3 regions of the Micromonospora sp. CV4 genome follow, and region 3 is predicted to be linked to each of the others. Evidence: riboswitches for the same ligand, from Rfam matches in the RefSeq annotation. Region 3 holds a riboswitch; each other region holds the start of a gene.
What was found. A riboswitch is a leader RNA that binds a small molecule or an ion and turns the genes downstream of it on or off. The one in region 3 is predicted to bind S-adenosylmethionine.
Positions count from the first base shown of each region.

Region 1: it holds a riboswitch for S-adenosylmethionine, as region 3 does, so the genes downstream of both, EAD98_RS13230 (ABC transporter substrate-binding protein) here and thrC (threonine synthase) in region 3, are expected to answer to the same signal.
Region 2: it holds a riboswitch for S-adenosylmethionine, as region 3 does, so the genes downstream of both, EAD98_RS08600 (aminotransferase class V-fold PLP-dependent enzyme) here and thrC (threonine synthase) in region 3, are expected to answer to the same signal.

Region 1 covers NZ_RCVI01000249.1:45,097-49,369, forward strand. The annotation lists gene EAD98_RS13225 (amino acid transporter) at 1-1,915, shown strand, start outside; SAM riboswitch class IV at 2,001-2,112, shown strand; gene EAD98_RS13230 (ABC transporter substrate-binding protein) at 2,391-3,281, shown strand; gene EAD98_RS13235 (amino acid ABC transporter permease) at 3,325-4,104, shown strand; gene EAD98_RS13240 (amino acid ABC transporter ATP-binding protein) at 4,101-4,273, shown strand, end outside.
Region 2 covers NZ_RCVI01000216.1:12,123-16,395, reverse strand. The annotation lists gene EAD98_RS08610 (co-chaperone GroES) at 1-16, shown strand, start outside; gene EAD98_RS31220 (hypothetical protein) at 110-277, shown strand; gene EAD98_RS08605 (PrsW family intramembrane metalloprotease) at 292-1,770, opposite strand; SAM riboswitch class IV at 1,794-1,914, shown strand; gene EAD98_RS08600 (aminotransferase class V-fold PLP-dependent enzyme) at 1,961-3,235, shown strand; gene EAD98_RS08595 (aromatic acid exporter family protein) at 3,311-4,273, opposite strand, start outside.
Region 3 covers NZ_RCVI01000365.1:4,609-8,881, forward strand. The annotation lists gene EAD98_RS25765 (DoxX family protein) at 1-13, shown strand, start outside; gene EAD98_RS25770 (helix-turn-helix transcriptional regulator) at 126-431, opposite strand; gene EAD98_RS25775 (DMT family transporter) at 523-1,488, shown strand; SAM riboswitch class I at 1,556-1,691, shown strand; gene thrC (threonine synthase) at 1,702-2,988, shown strand; gene EAD98_RS25785 (GNAT family N-acetyltransferase) at 3,409-4,273, shown strand, end outside.

The DNA.
Region 1 (4,273 bases), on a different contig from region 3:
GCTGCGGGCCTGGCTGCTCGACGGCGGTTCGGAGCAGACGGTGCAGCGGCACGGTCCGCACGGGCGCCCGCCGGAGCATCGCCACCATCGGTGGTGGAAGGTGATGTGCCTGACCGGCGTCGACTACTTCTCGACGCTCGGCTACCAGCCGGGCATCGCCGCGCTGGCCGCCGGCGCGCTCTCGCCGGTGGCGACCCTGGTGCTGGTGCTGGTGACGCTGCTGGGCGCGCTACCGGTCTACCGGCGGGTGGCGGTGGAGAGCCCGCACGGCGAGGGCTCGATCGCGATGCTGGTACGCCTGCTGAGCTACTGGCCGGGCAAGCTGTTCGTGCTGGTGCTGCTCGGCTTCGCGGCCACCGACTTCATCATCACCATCACCCTCTCCGCGGCCGACGCCACCGCGCACATCGACGAGAACCCGTTCTGGCCCAGCGGACTCAAGGGACACGAGGTCCTGGTGACGCTGCTGTTGGTGGCGCTGCTGGGCGCGGTGTTCCTCAAGGGGTTCGGTGAGGCGATCGGGATCGCCATCGTCCTGGTCGCGGTCTACCTGACGCTGAACGCGGTGGTGATCGCCGTCGGCCTGTGGCGGGTGGTGACGCACCCGAGCGCGGTCGCGGACTGGACCACCGCGCTGACCACCAGCCACGGCGATCCCCTGCTGGTGATCGGGTTCTCGCTGCTGGTGTTCCCGAAGTTGGCGCTGGGCCTGTCCGGCTTCGAGACCGGGGTGGCGGTGATGCCGCACATCCGCGGCGATCGGCAGGACTCGGAGGACCGTCCGCTGGGCCGCATCCGGGGCGCACGTCGGCTGCTCACCACCGCGGCCGTGATCATGAGTGTCTTCCTGGTCACCAGCAGCGTGACCACCACCGTCCTGATTCCGCCGGAGGCGTTCGAGCCGGGTGGGCCCGCGAACGGCCGGGCGCTGGCCTACCTGGCGCACGAGTACCTCGGTGAGGTGTTCGGCACGGTCTACGACCTGTCCACCATCGGCATCCTCTGGTTCGCGGGGGCCTCGGCGATGGCCGGGCTGCTCAACCTCGTACCCCGCTACCTGCCCCGCTACGGCATGGCCCCGACCTGGGCCCGGGCCGTCCGGCCGCTGGTGCTGGTCTTCACCGCCGTGGCGTTCCTGATCACTGTCGCCTTCGGGGCGAGCGTGGACGCGCAGGGCGGCGCGTACGCCACCGGGGTCCTCGTGTTGATCACGTCGGCGGCGACGGCGGTGACCCTCGCGGCGCGGCGGCGGCGCCAGCGCGGCCGGACGGTCGCGTTCGGGATCATCGCGACGGCTTTTCTCTACACCACCGCGGCGAACGTGGTGGAACGTCCCGACGGCGTGAAGATCGCGGCCTGCTTCATCGGCGGGATCATCGTGGTGTCGCTGCTGTCCCGGCTGATGCGGGCCTTCGAGCTCCGGGTCGACCGGGTGGAGCTGGACGACGAGGCCACCCGGCTGATCGACGAGTGCGGCGGGCGTCGCATCCGCCTCATCGCACACGAGCCGGCCACCCGGGACCGCGCGGAGTACCGCGACAAGCTCGCCCAGACCATCGCGGACAACGACTTCCCGGCCGACAGCGCGGTGATCTTCGTCGAGGTGACGGTCACCGATCCGTCGGACTTCGAGACCGAGCTGCTGATCCGCGGCAGCGTGCAGCACGACCGGTACCCGGTGCTCAGCCTGACCAGCTCCTCGGTGCCCAGCGCGGTGGCCGCCCTGCTGCTGGAGATCCGTGACCGGGCGGGGCGGTGCCCGCACATCTACTTCGAGTGGACCGAGGGCAACCCGGCCGGCAACTTCCTGCGCTACCTGGCGTTCGGCCAGGGCGAGATCGCCCCCATCACCCGGGAGATCCTGCGCCGCCAGGAACCCGACCCCGGCCGCCGGCCGCACGTGCACGCCAGCTGACTGCCGGCCGGACGCCCGTCGCGGACGGTGAGCGTGGTCATAACGACTGGACGATCCACCTCCCCGGGCTGCTAGCCTCGGCGCAGGTCATGAGCGCCAGCGCGAAGCCCCGGCTCGCTGGCCGGCAACCCTCCTCCGCGGTGGGGTGCCCCGGGTGAAGACCAGGCACCGGCACGACGTCGGTGCAAGCGTGGCCTGGCACCCAGGTCAGCACAGACCCGGGAGAACCATGCGCATCCTCAGCAGCAGCACCCCATCGGCCGACGCCGCGGATTCCCGCACCGGCTGGCCACCACCGGCACTGACCCGGCGGCGGCACGTGGACATGATGCGGGTGTGCAGCGCCGCCTGTCCCGGCCGCGCCGCGTCCTAGCGCACCCCTTTTCGAACCCATTCCCAGCGGTACGCCCCTGACCGGGCGCACCGTCGGCGGCGCACGTCTGTGCCCGCCGCTGTGCAACCTTCGGAGACACCTGTGCGAATCCTTCCTGCCCTGACCCGCGCTGCGGCCCTCGGCGCGGCCGCCATTCTGGCCGCCACCGCTCTCACCGGCTGCGGCGACGACGCCTCGTCCGACACCGCCGGCAATCCGTACGGCCTGGCGCAGCCGGGCGTGCTGCGCGCCGGCACGTTGACCGACGCGCCGCCGAACGTGTACCTCAAGGACGGCACGTTCACCGGCTTCGACAACGATCTGCTGACCGCGGTCGCCGGCAAGCTCGGCCTGAAGGTCGAGTTCGTCGGCACCGACTTCTCCGCGCTGCTCTCCCAGGTCAACAACCACAAGTTCGACGTCGGCAGCTCCTCGATCACCATCACTGAGGCGCGGAAGAAGACGGTCGACTTCGGCAACGGCTACGACTTCGGCTACTTCGGCCTGGACGTGCCGGCCGGCTCACCGATCACCGGCTTCGACCAGCTCGCCGGCAAGCGGGTCGTGGTCGTACAGGGGACCGTGCAGGACGACTACGCCACCGGCGAGCGGCTCGACCCGGTCCGGGTGCCGGACTACAACGGCGCGATCAACCAGCTCAAGGCGGGCACCGCCGACGCGTGGATCGCCCCGGCCGAGATCGGCGAGAAGTCGGCCACCGACAGCAACGGCAAGATCACCGTGGCGGCCAAGCAGCTCAGCCCGGCGCCGACCGCGTACGCCGTCGCCAAGGGCAGCGACAAGCTGCGGGAGGCGCTGAACAAGGGCCTCGACGAGGTCATCGCGGACGGCACCTGGAGCCGGTTGCAGGCGCAGTACTACCCGGGCCGACCGGTACCGGCGGACTTCAAGCCGGGCAGCGGCACGGTGACCGTGCCGGCCGCACCGTCGGCGTCGGCGTCGGCGTCGGCGTCGGCGTCGGCTGCGTCCTGAGACATCCGGTGACGAGCGAGCGGGGCGGTAGGAGAGGCGACCGATGGATCCGTTGAGCACCCTGTGGGAGACGTTCTTCGACTGGGACGCGATGCGCGAGGCGCTACCCGAGATGCTGACCGTCGGGTTGCCCAACACGCTGATCCTGGCGGTCTCCGCCGCCCTGCTCGGCTCGGTGCTGGGCCTGCTCCTGGCCGTCGCCGGCATCTCCCGCAGCCGGTGGCTGCGCTGGCCGGCGCGCGTCTACACCGATGTGTTCCGCGGACTGCCGGCCGCAGCGACGATCCTGCTGATCGGCGTCGGGCTCGCGCCGCTGGGCATGCAGGTCTGGGGACCGGACCCCTACCCGTTGGGCATTCTGGCGCTGTCGCTGATCGCGGCGGCGTACATCGGGGAGATCTTCCGCTCCGGCATCCAGTCGGTGGAGGCCGCGCAGCTGGAGGGCGCGCGGGCGCTCGGCTTCTCCTGGTCCGAGGCGATGCGGATGGTGATCATTCCGCAGGGCATCCGGCGGGTGCTGCCGGCCTGGGTGAATCAGCTCATCGCGCTGATCAAGGATTCCAGCCTCGTCTACTTCCTCGGGTTGGTGGCGAGCCAGCGGGAGCTGTTCCGGATCGGGCAGGACTACGCGGCCACCACCGGCAACGAGTCCGCGCTGCTGCTGGCCGGGCTCTGCTACCTGGCGCTGACCGTTCCGCTGACGCACGCGGTCAACTGGATCGACCGGCGGCTGCGCCACGGCCGGCCGGCCACCACGCCGATCGACGAGGACGACGACACCGTGCCGGCGCTCTCTGCCGCGACGGAAGGGGACCGGCGATGACCGCCAGCACGACGACCTCGGTCAGCCTCGACGTCCGCGACGTGCACCTGGCCTTCGGACCGAACCGGGTGCTGCGCGGCGTCGACCTGACCGTGCCACGCGGCGCGACAGCCTGCGTGATAGGGCCGTCCGGGTCGGGCAAGTCCACTCTGCTGCGCACCATCAACCG
Region 2 (4,273 bases), on a different contig from region 3:
CGGCCTCTACCTCTGACGCGCCTCCCCCGGCCACCGCGCCCCACCGCGCACCGTTTGCCAGGCCGCACGAAGGGAAGCCATCCGGCGACCGTGGCCCTGGGGAGGGACGATGCCGGTATTCGTGAAGAAGCTGTTGGCCTGGGGCAGCGTCGCGTTCCTGATCTACTTCATGGCATTCCGGCCGGACGGCGCCGCGCAGATGTTCAAGGCGATCGGGGCCGCGCTGATGGCGATGGCCCAGGGCCTCGGTGACTTCCTCACCACCCTGATGACCTGAGCCGCCGCCGGCCGTCACTGGTGGCGGGGCGGCCAGGGCGCCCCCGGCGGAGGGCCGTACCAGCCCTGCGGGGCGTATCCCACCGGAGGTTGCGGCGCGGCCAGCACCACCGGGATCGGCACCACCGGCTCCTCCGGCGCGGCCACCGGACGCTGCGAGCCGTCCGGGAAGCGCAGGTGGTAGCGGCTGCCGTCCCAGACCCCGGCCGGGGCCTGCGGGTCCCGCCCCACGAAGAACGACCGGTACGCGGTGATCGCCTCCAGCAGCTGCCGCTCCTCGAAGGCCGTCCGTTCCCGGTCGGCGGGCTTGCGGTCCAGACCGCGCAGCGACCCGTCGCGCAGCAGGGCCAGCCGGGTCGCTGCGAACTGGTACCCGCGCATCGCCCGCACCCCGGCGTCCCCGGCCACCCGGCGTGCCCAACTACGGGCCGCGTGCCGGCGACCGAGGCTGCTCAACGCGGCCACCTCGGGCGGGCTCAGCCAGCCGGCGCGCACGTAGTCCGGCAACGTCCGCTCGGTGAGCCGGCCCTCCCACGCGCGCAGCCACACCGCCAGCCCCACCATTCCGAAGAAGATCGGCACCATCAGGCCCAGGAAGCCGTACAGCATGATCAGCGCCTCGCCGGTGGCCTGGGTGAGCGTCGGCAGCAGGTTCCAGGTGCCGTGCAGCATCATCGCCAGCAGCAGACCGGCGACCGGGGCGAGCACCCGTACGCGCCGGTCGGCGGTACGGGCCGCGACACCGAGCCCCACACCGGTCATCGAGGTGAACAGCGGATGGGCGAACCCGAACAGCAGGATCCGGACGATGAAGATGGCGATGACCTGCTGGGTGCCCGTCGCCGGGCCGTACCGGTCGGCGCCGGTCGCGTAGCCGTACCCGCCCAGGTAGAGGATGTTCTCCACCATGGCGAACCCGACCGCGGAGAGCCCGCAGTAGACCAGGCCGTCGGTGATCCCGGACCACTCCCGGCGACGGAACACCAGCAGCAGGATCGGGCCGAGGGCCTTGGTCAGCTCCTCGATGAACGGCGCCACCAGCACCCCGGTCAGCGCGGCCGGCAGCCCCCAGTCGGCGAACCGGCCGGCGGCGAACTCGTTCACGGTGAGCGAGGCGGCGGTGGAGACGAACGCCCCCCAGGCGAAACAGAAGATCAGATACTTCAGCGGCTCCGGCTCGTACCGGTCCAGCCAGAGGAAGCAGGCGACCAGCACCGGCACCGGCAGGATGGCGGCGACCACCCCGATCAGCAGTGCCCGTACGCCGAGCGACTGGCCGAGCGTGAAGACCATGAACACCGCGCACCCGGCGATGAACAGCACCACCCCGGCGAGCACCAGGAACCGCCGCCAGCCCAGGCGGCGTAGCGGCATCCGGGGCGCCTCGCCGGTGGACGGGGCTGCGGACGCGGGCGGCGACGGCAGGGGTGCACCGGGCGGGGTGTCGGCCATGCGGTCAGCGTAGCCATCCGCCGCCGGCTGGTCCGGGCCCATTGGCAGCCGCTATGCTGCCGACAGGTCACGAGCGCCAGCGTCAAGCCCCGGCTTGCTGGCCGGCAACCCTCGTCGAGTTCGCGGTGGGGTGCCCCGGGTGATGACCGGGCCCAGCCCGATCGGCGTGCTGGGCAAGCGCGGACCCCGTCCGGACATCGCACCCGGGGTCCCTGACCCCGGAGGTTCCGGCGTGTCCGTCACCCTCGTACCCTCGCTGCCCACCCGGCCCGTCAGCGCGCCCGCGCCGGCACCGTCGCGGCCGCTCGACGTGCTCGGCGTACCGGGCGAGATCAACCTGGACTACGCGGCCAGCGCGCCGTGCGCGCGGGCCGCCGCCGACGCGGTGGCCGAGCTGCTGCCCTGGTACGCGAGCGTGCACCGCGGCGCGGGAGCGCTGTCCCGGCGCTGCACGCTGGCCTACGAGCGGGCCCGGCAGACGGTGGGCGACTTCTTCGGCGCGCGCGCCGACGACCACGTGATCTTCACCCGCAACACGACGGACGCGCTCAACCTGCTGGCGCGGGCGGTGCCCGCCGGCACGACGGTGGTCACCTTCGCGGGCGAGCACCACGCCAACCTGCTGCCCTGGCCACGCGGCTCGGTACGGCTGCCGGTGCCCACCGATCCCGCCGAGGCGGTACGCGCTCTCGCCGCCGCCCTCACCGAGCTGCGCCGGGACAGCAACGCGGCACTGCCGGTGCTGGTCGCGGTGACCGGGGCGAGCAACGTGACCGGTGAGCGCTGGCCGGTCGCCGAGCTGGCCCGGGTGGCCCACCGGCACGGGGCACGGATCGTCCTCGACGCCGCCCAGCTCGCCCCGCACGTCCCGGTCGACGTGCTCGCGCTCGACGTGGACTACCTGGCCGTCTCCGGCCACAAGCTGTACGCGCCGTTCGGCGCGGGCGTGCTGGTCGGCCGGGCCGACTGGCTGGACGCCGCTGCGCCGTACCTGGCCGGTGGTGGCGCCACCAGCCACGTCGGGCCGGCCACGCACGACGTGACCTGGGTGACCGGCCCGGCCCGGCACGAGGGCGGCACGCCGAACCTGCTCGGCGCGGTGGCGCTGGCCGCGGTGTGCGAGGCGCTGGCCGGGGCGGACCGGGCGGCGCTGGCCGCCACCGAGCAGGAGCTGCTGGGCCGGCTGCGGGCCGGTATCGCGGCCCTGCCGCACGTGGTGGAGCTGCGCACCTTCGGCCCGGACGCGCCCCGCGTCGGCATCGTCTCGTTCGTGGTCGCCGGGTGGGACTCGGCCGAGGTGGCCGCCCGGCTGGCCGTCGATCACCGGATCGGCGTACGGGACGGCCTGTTCTGCGCCCACCCGCTGGCTCGGCGGCTGCTGACCGAGGCCGCGGGGCGCACCGGCCGGCGGGACCTGCCGCCCACCGCGCTGCGCGCCAGCATCGGCCTGGGCAGCACCTCCGCTCAGGTGGACCGGCTGCTCGCCGCCCTCGCCACGCTGGGCTGAGCCGGGACGGCCGGCGCAGCGGCCGAGCCGGGGACGGCCGGCGCAACGGCTGAGCCGGGACGGCGGGCGGCGTGGTCAGCCGACCGGTGGGGCGGTGGGGGGTTTCGGCGCATCGCCCGGCTCGGCCGGCTCACCGATCGGCCGCTCCTGCTCCCCGAAGGAGGTGCGGATGCACCGGTTCGCCTCCTCCTGCTCGATCCCGGAGGCCACCAGCAGGTCACTCGCCGTGGTGCGGATCTGGGCGACCACCACACTGCCCGAGAAGCCGACCCCGGCGCCGTACGCCCGACCGGCCTCGCTGACCGCCCGCAGCGCCCTTTCGCGGGCCTTCTCCGGCTCCTCCCCCACGGCGAACTCGTGCTTGAGCAACCGGACCGACTCGGCGAGGTGGTTCATCGCGTCCGGCATGGGATCCGGCACCGGTTCCTCGTCCTCGATCAGCGTGACGGACCGGCGGATCAACGTGCCGGTGTTGCGCATCGCCCGGTCGATCGGGTCCGCCGCCTCCGCGTAGTGGGTCAGCTCGTCGCGCCGGTGCCATCGGGCCGGGGAGAGGGTGGCGGTCTCCTTCGCACCCTCGATCGCCTCGGCCAGGGTGGCCAGCTCCTCCTTGTTGTTCCGCAGCCGTTCCAGCGCCTGCTGGACCGTGGCGCGGTCCCGGTTGCGCAGCCCGTCGGCCGTGGCGTCGAGCTGGGCGGCGAGCAGGTCCAGCGCCGGCCGGGCGGCGCGATTGATCACCCGGAGCGGGTTCAGCGGCAGCAGCACCGCCGTCACCAGCAGCGCGACCCCACCGCCGAGGAACGCGTCGACGAAGCGGGGAATCTCCAGGTTCTGGGTCGACGGACTCAGCGTCACGATCAGCACCGCCGTGGCCGCCGCCTGGATGACGATGGCCACGCTGGCCCCGGCGAAGATGGTGAGCAGGATCGCCACCGTGACCACCAGGCCGAGCTGCCACGCGCCGGTGCCGAGCAGGTAGATCAGGAAATCGCCGATGGCCACCCCGATGCCCACCCCGGCGATCAGCTCCACGGTCCG
Region 3 (4,273 bases):
GGTATCCGTCTGACCGCACCCGTGCCGCGCGTGGCCGGAGCCTCGACGAGGTGGCTCCGGCGACGCGCCGGCGCCAGCGGGGCGCCGGCGCCAGCGGGGCGCCGGCGAAAGCGGGTGGTGTGGCGTCAGGCCGGCGGGCGGGGGGTGAGAACCGCGTCCAGCAGGCCGGGGTAGAGGTGGTCCAGCTCGTCGCGGCGGAGCCGGACGTAGCGGCTGGTGCCGGCGGCGCGGGTGCGGGTCAGGCCGGCCTCGCGCAGCACCTTGAGGTGGTGGCTGCGGGTCGCCTTGGAGACTCCGAATTCGAAGGTGCCGCAGGCGTGCTCGCCGCCCTCGGCGAGCGCCCGCACGATCTGCAACCGCACGTCGTCGGCGAGTGCGGCCAGCACGGCGGTGACCGGTACGGCGGCCAGGTCGGGTTCGTGCGGCTCCATGTGAGCAGTGTAACCCTTGTTCGACAATCGTCGAACATCCTCCTAGGGTCGGTGTCGTTGGTTCGACGATACTCGAACATAGGAGCTGCCGATGCGATCCCGCGCCGCCGCCTACCCGCTACTGGCTGTGCTCAGCTGGGGAGTGATGTTCCCGATCCTGGCCAGTGCGCTTCCCCGGGTCGATCCGCTCAACCTGACCACCGCGCGCTACCTGCTGGCCGCCGTCATCCTGGTCGGCATCCTGCTGCTCCGCGAGGGCGTCGGCGCGCTGCGGCTCGGCGGCCGGGCGGTCGAGGTGGCGGTGCTCGGCGTGGTCGGCTTCGCCGGCTTCAACGTGCTCACCAACCTGGCGCTGGAGCACGCCGCACCGCAGCAGATCGCCCTCTTCGTGGCGACCACCCCCGTCATCACCCAGCTGGTCCGCTGGGTCCGGGACGGCGTACGGCCGAAGCCGCTCCTGCTGGCCCTCTCGCTGGTCGCGCTCCTCGGCGTCGGGCTGGTGATCACGCGCGGCAGCCTGGCCGGCGTCGGTCAGTTCGGTCTCGGCGGTCTGATGATGATCGGCGCGGTGCTCGGCTGGGGCATCTACACCCACGGCGCCGGCCGGTTCGGCGGTTGGTCTCCGCTGCGGTACACCACCCTCACCGCGCTCGCCGGCACGGCCGCCATGCTCGCCGCGAGCGTGCTCGCCGACGGAATCGGCTGGCAGCACGCTCCGGGCGCCGCCGACCTGGTGGCGGTTGCGCCGCAGCTGGCGTACGTCGTGATCCTGGGCGCCGTGGTCGCGGTGCTGGCCTGGAACACCGGCGTGCAGCGGCTCGGCGCCGCCAACGCCGCGCTGTTCATGAACCTGGTCCCGGTGACCACCTTCGCGGTGCAGATCGCCCGCGGCTACCGGCCGGAGCCGGTCGAGCTGGTCGGTGCCGCGATCACCATCGCCGCCCTGGTCGCCGCGAACCTCGTCACCCGGCCCCGCACCGCCTCCGCGTACCAGGCGAACGCCGTCACCGACCCCGTCGCGGTGATCGACCCCGTCGCGGTGGTGCGCGCCCGCTGACCCACTCACTGGGATCTGCGCTGGAGGCTGCGCCCGGCTTTGCCTAGACTCGACGGCACAACTGAATACCTCATCCAGAGGGGCTGAGGGATACGGCCCGACGACGCCCCGGCAACCACCCCGCGCGCTCACCGCTGAGCGACCCGCGGGGCAGGTGCCAATTCCGTCCCCGCCGCACCGTGCGATGCGGGGAAAGATGAGAGGACCCTCGACATGACGTCGACGCTCGCCGCCTCCGGCATCGACACCTCCGCCAGCCCCGCCCGCGCACTGGTCTGCCGTGCCTGCTCGGCGCGTTACCCGCTCGCCGCCCAGCACGCCTGCTACGAGTGTTTCGGCCCGCTGGAGGTCGACTACGACACGGCCGCCCTGGCCACCGTCACCCGTGCGCAGATCGAGTCCGGCCCGAACAGCATCTGGCGGTACGCCGCGCTGCTGCCCGCCGGTCAGGACCCGGCCACCCGGGTCACCCTCGACCCGGGGCTCACCCCGCTGGTGGCGGCCCCCAACCTCGCCGCCGAGCTGGGCATCACCGCGCCGCTCTGGGTCAAGGACGACAGCGCCAACCCGACCCACTCGTTCAAGGACCGGGTGGTCTCGGTGGCGCTCACCGCCGCGAAGGCGCTCGGCTTCACCCGGTTCGCCTGCGCCTCCACCGGCAATCTGGCCAACTCGGTGGCCGCGCACGCCGCCCGCGCCGGGGTGCCCTCGGTGGTCTTCATCCCCAGCGACCTGGAGCAGGGCAAGGTCATCACCACCGCCGTCTACGGCGGCGAGCTGGTCGCCATCGACGGCTCGTACGACGATGTGAACCGGCTCTGCGGGGAGCTGGTGGAGACCGACGAGTTCGAGGACACGGCGTTCGTCAACGTCAACGTCCGGCCGTACTACGCCGAGGGCTCCAAGACGCTCGGCTACGAGGTGGCCGAGCAGCTCGGCTGGCGGATCCCGGCCCAGGTGGTCATCCCGATGGCCAGCGGCGAGCTGCTGACCAAGATCGACAAGGCGTTCTCCGAACTGGTCGAGATCGGTCTGGTCGAGGCGCCGGCCGGCGGTTGGAAGGTCTTCGGCGCCCAGTCTGCCGGCTGCAACCCGATCGCCACCGCCCTGCACGCCGACACCGACACGATCACCCCGGTCAAGCCCACCGGCATCGCCAAGTCGCTCAACATCGGCGACCCGGCCGCCGGCCTCTACGCCTTGGAGGCGGTCCGCCGCACCGACGGCTGGATGGAGTACGCCGACGACGACGAGATCCGCGCCGGCATCCGACAGTTGGCGCGTACCACCGGGGTCTTCGCGGAAACCGCCGGTGGGGTGACCGTGGCGGTGCTGCGCAAGCTGGTCGAGTCCGGTCGGCTCGACCCGACGGCGGAAACCGTCGTCTTCAACACCGGGGAGGGCCTGAAGACCATCGACGCGGTGGCCCACCAGGTCGGTCCGACCCACCACATCAAGCCTTCCCTCCGCGCCGCCCGGGACGCCGGCCTGCTCGGCTGACGTCATCCGCACCGGCTATGTGCGGGCGTGATCGACTCCGTGTCGCCGACCTGGCGGTATCAGGCGACCTGGAAGCCGCAACATCGGCGACACGGAGTGGATCACGCGCTGGGGCTTGCGTGGTTCGGGCGGTTGCGTCCGGTGAGTGGGGGATGGTGGATCGCCCGGATGGGGGACCGGGCCGATCCGCCGGGTAACTGGGTTTTAGCTGTGAGTGTGGAAAACCCGCCGCTCTGGACTTGACGGCAGGAACCGGACGGCGCAAGATGCTCCGTGCGGGAGGGCATTTCGCCGGAGACTTTTGAAGTTCTTGCGACCCAACGCCGGAGGCGTTGTGCGAGTGTCCCTCCCGACCACGTCCGATCAGGCCAGCGAAAATTCGCTGGCCTGATCGCTTTTCCGGGGTGCACGCTCAGCGGCATGACCATCACCATCGCGTCGTTCGACGGCGCCGACCGCGTTGCGGTCGACGAGGCGTACCGGATCGGCGCGGCGGCCAACGAGGTCGACCTGCCGGACTTCCCGCCCTTCTGCCGGCAACGGTTCGACGCGCTGTTCCACACGCCGATGCCCGGTACCGAATCGCTCTGGGCGCTGGCCCGGCTGGACGGCGCTCCGGCCGGCTACCTCCAGCTGGACCTGCCGCAGCTCGACAACACCGACAACGCCACCGCCGAGCTGACGGTGCATCCCGCGCTGCGGCGCCGAGGCGTCGGTCGCGCACTGCACGAGTACGGGGTACGCCTGCTCCGCGAGCACGGCCGCAAGCGGGTCGTCGCGATGACCGTCTCGGCGCTGCCCGACGGGCCGCCGCGATCAGCGGCGGGAGACGCGTTCGCCGCCGCGACCGGAGCCCAGCCCGCGTTGGCCGAGGTGCGTCGCCGCCTCGACGTCGGCGAGATCGACCGGATCGCCCTGCGCGCGGCGCTCGCCGAGGCCCGGCCGCGGGCGGAGGGCTATCGATCCGTCTGCTGGCAGGGCTCCACCCCGCAGGAGTACGTGGCGGACATCGCCTACCTGGACGGCCGGCTGCTCATGGATGCCCCCATGGGTGACGTGCAGTGGGAACCGGAGCAGGTGGACGCCGAGCGCATCCGTGGCAACGAGCGGGCCCTGGACGCCCGCGGTCGGCGGCGCTACCACCTCGGGATGCGGCACGAGGCGTCCGGTCGGCTGGCCGCCTGGACCCTGCTGGATGTGAGCGCGTCCGCCGACTGGCACGCCTTCCAGCAGATCACCATCGTCGACCCGGCCCACCGTGGGCACCGGCTCGGCCTCATCGCCA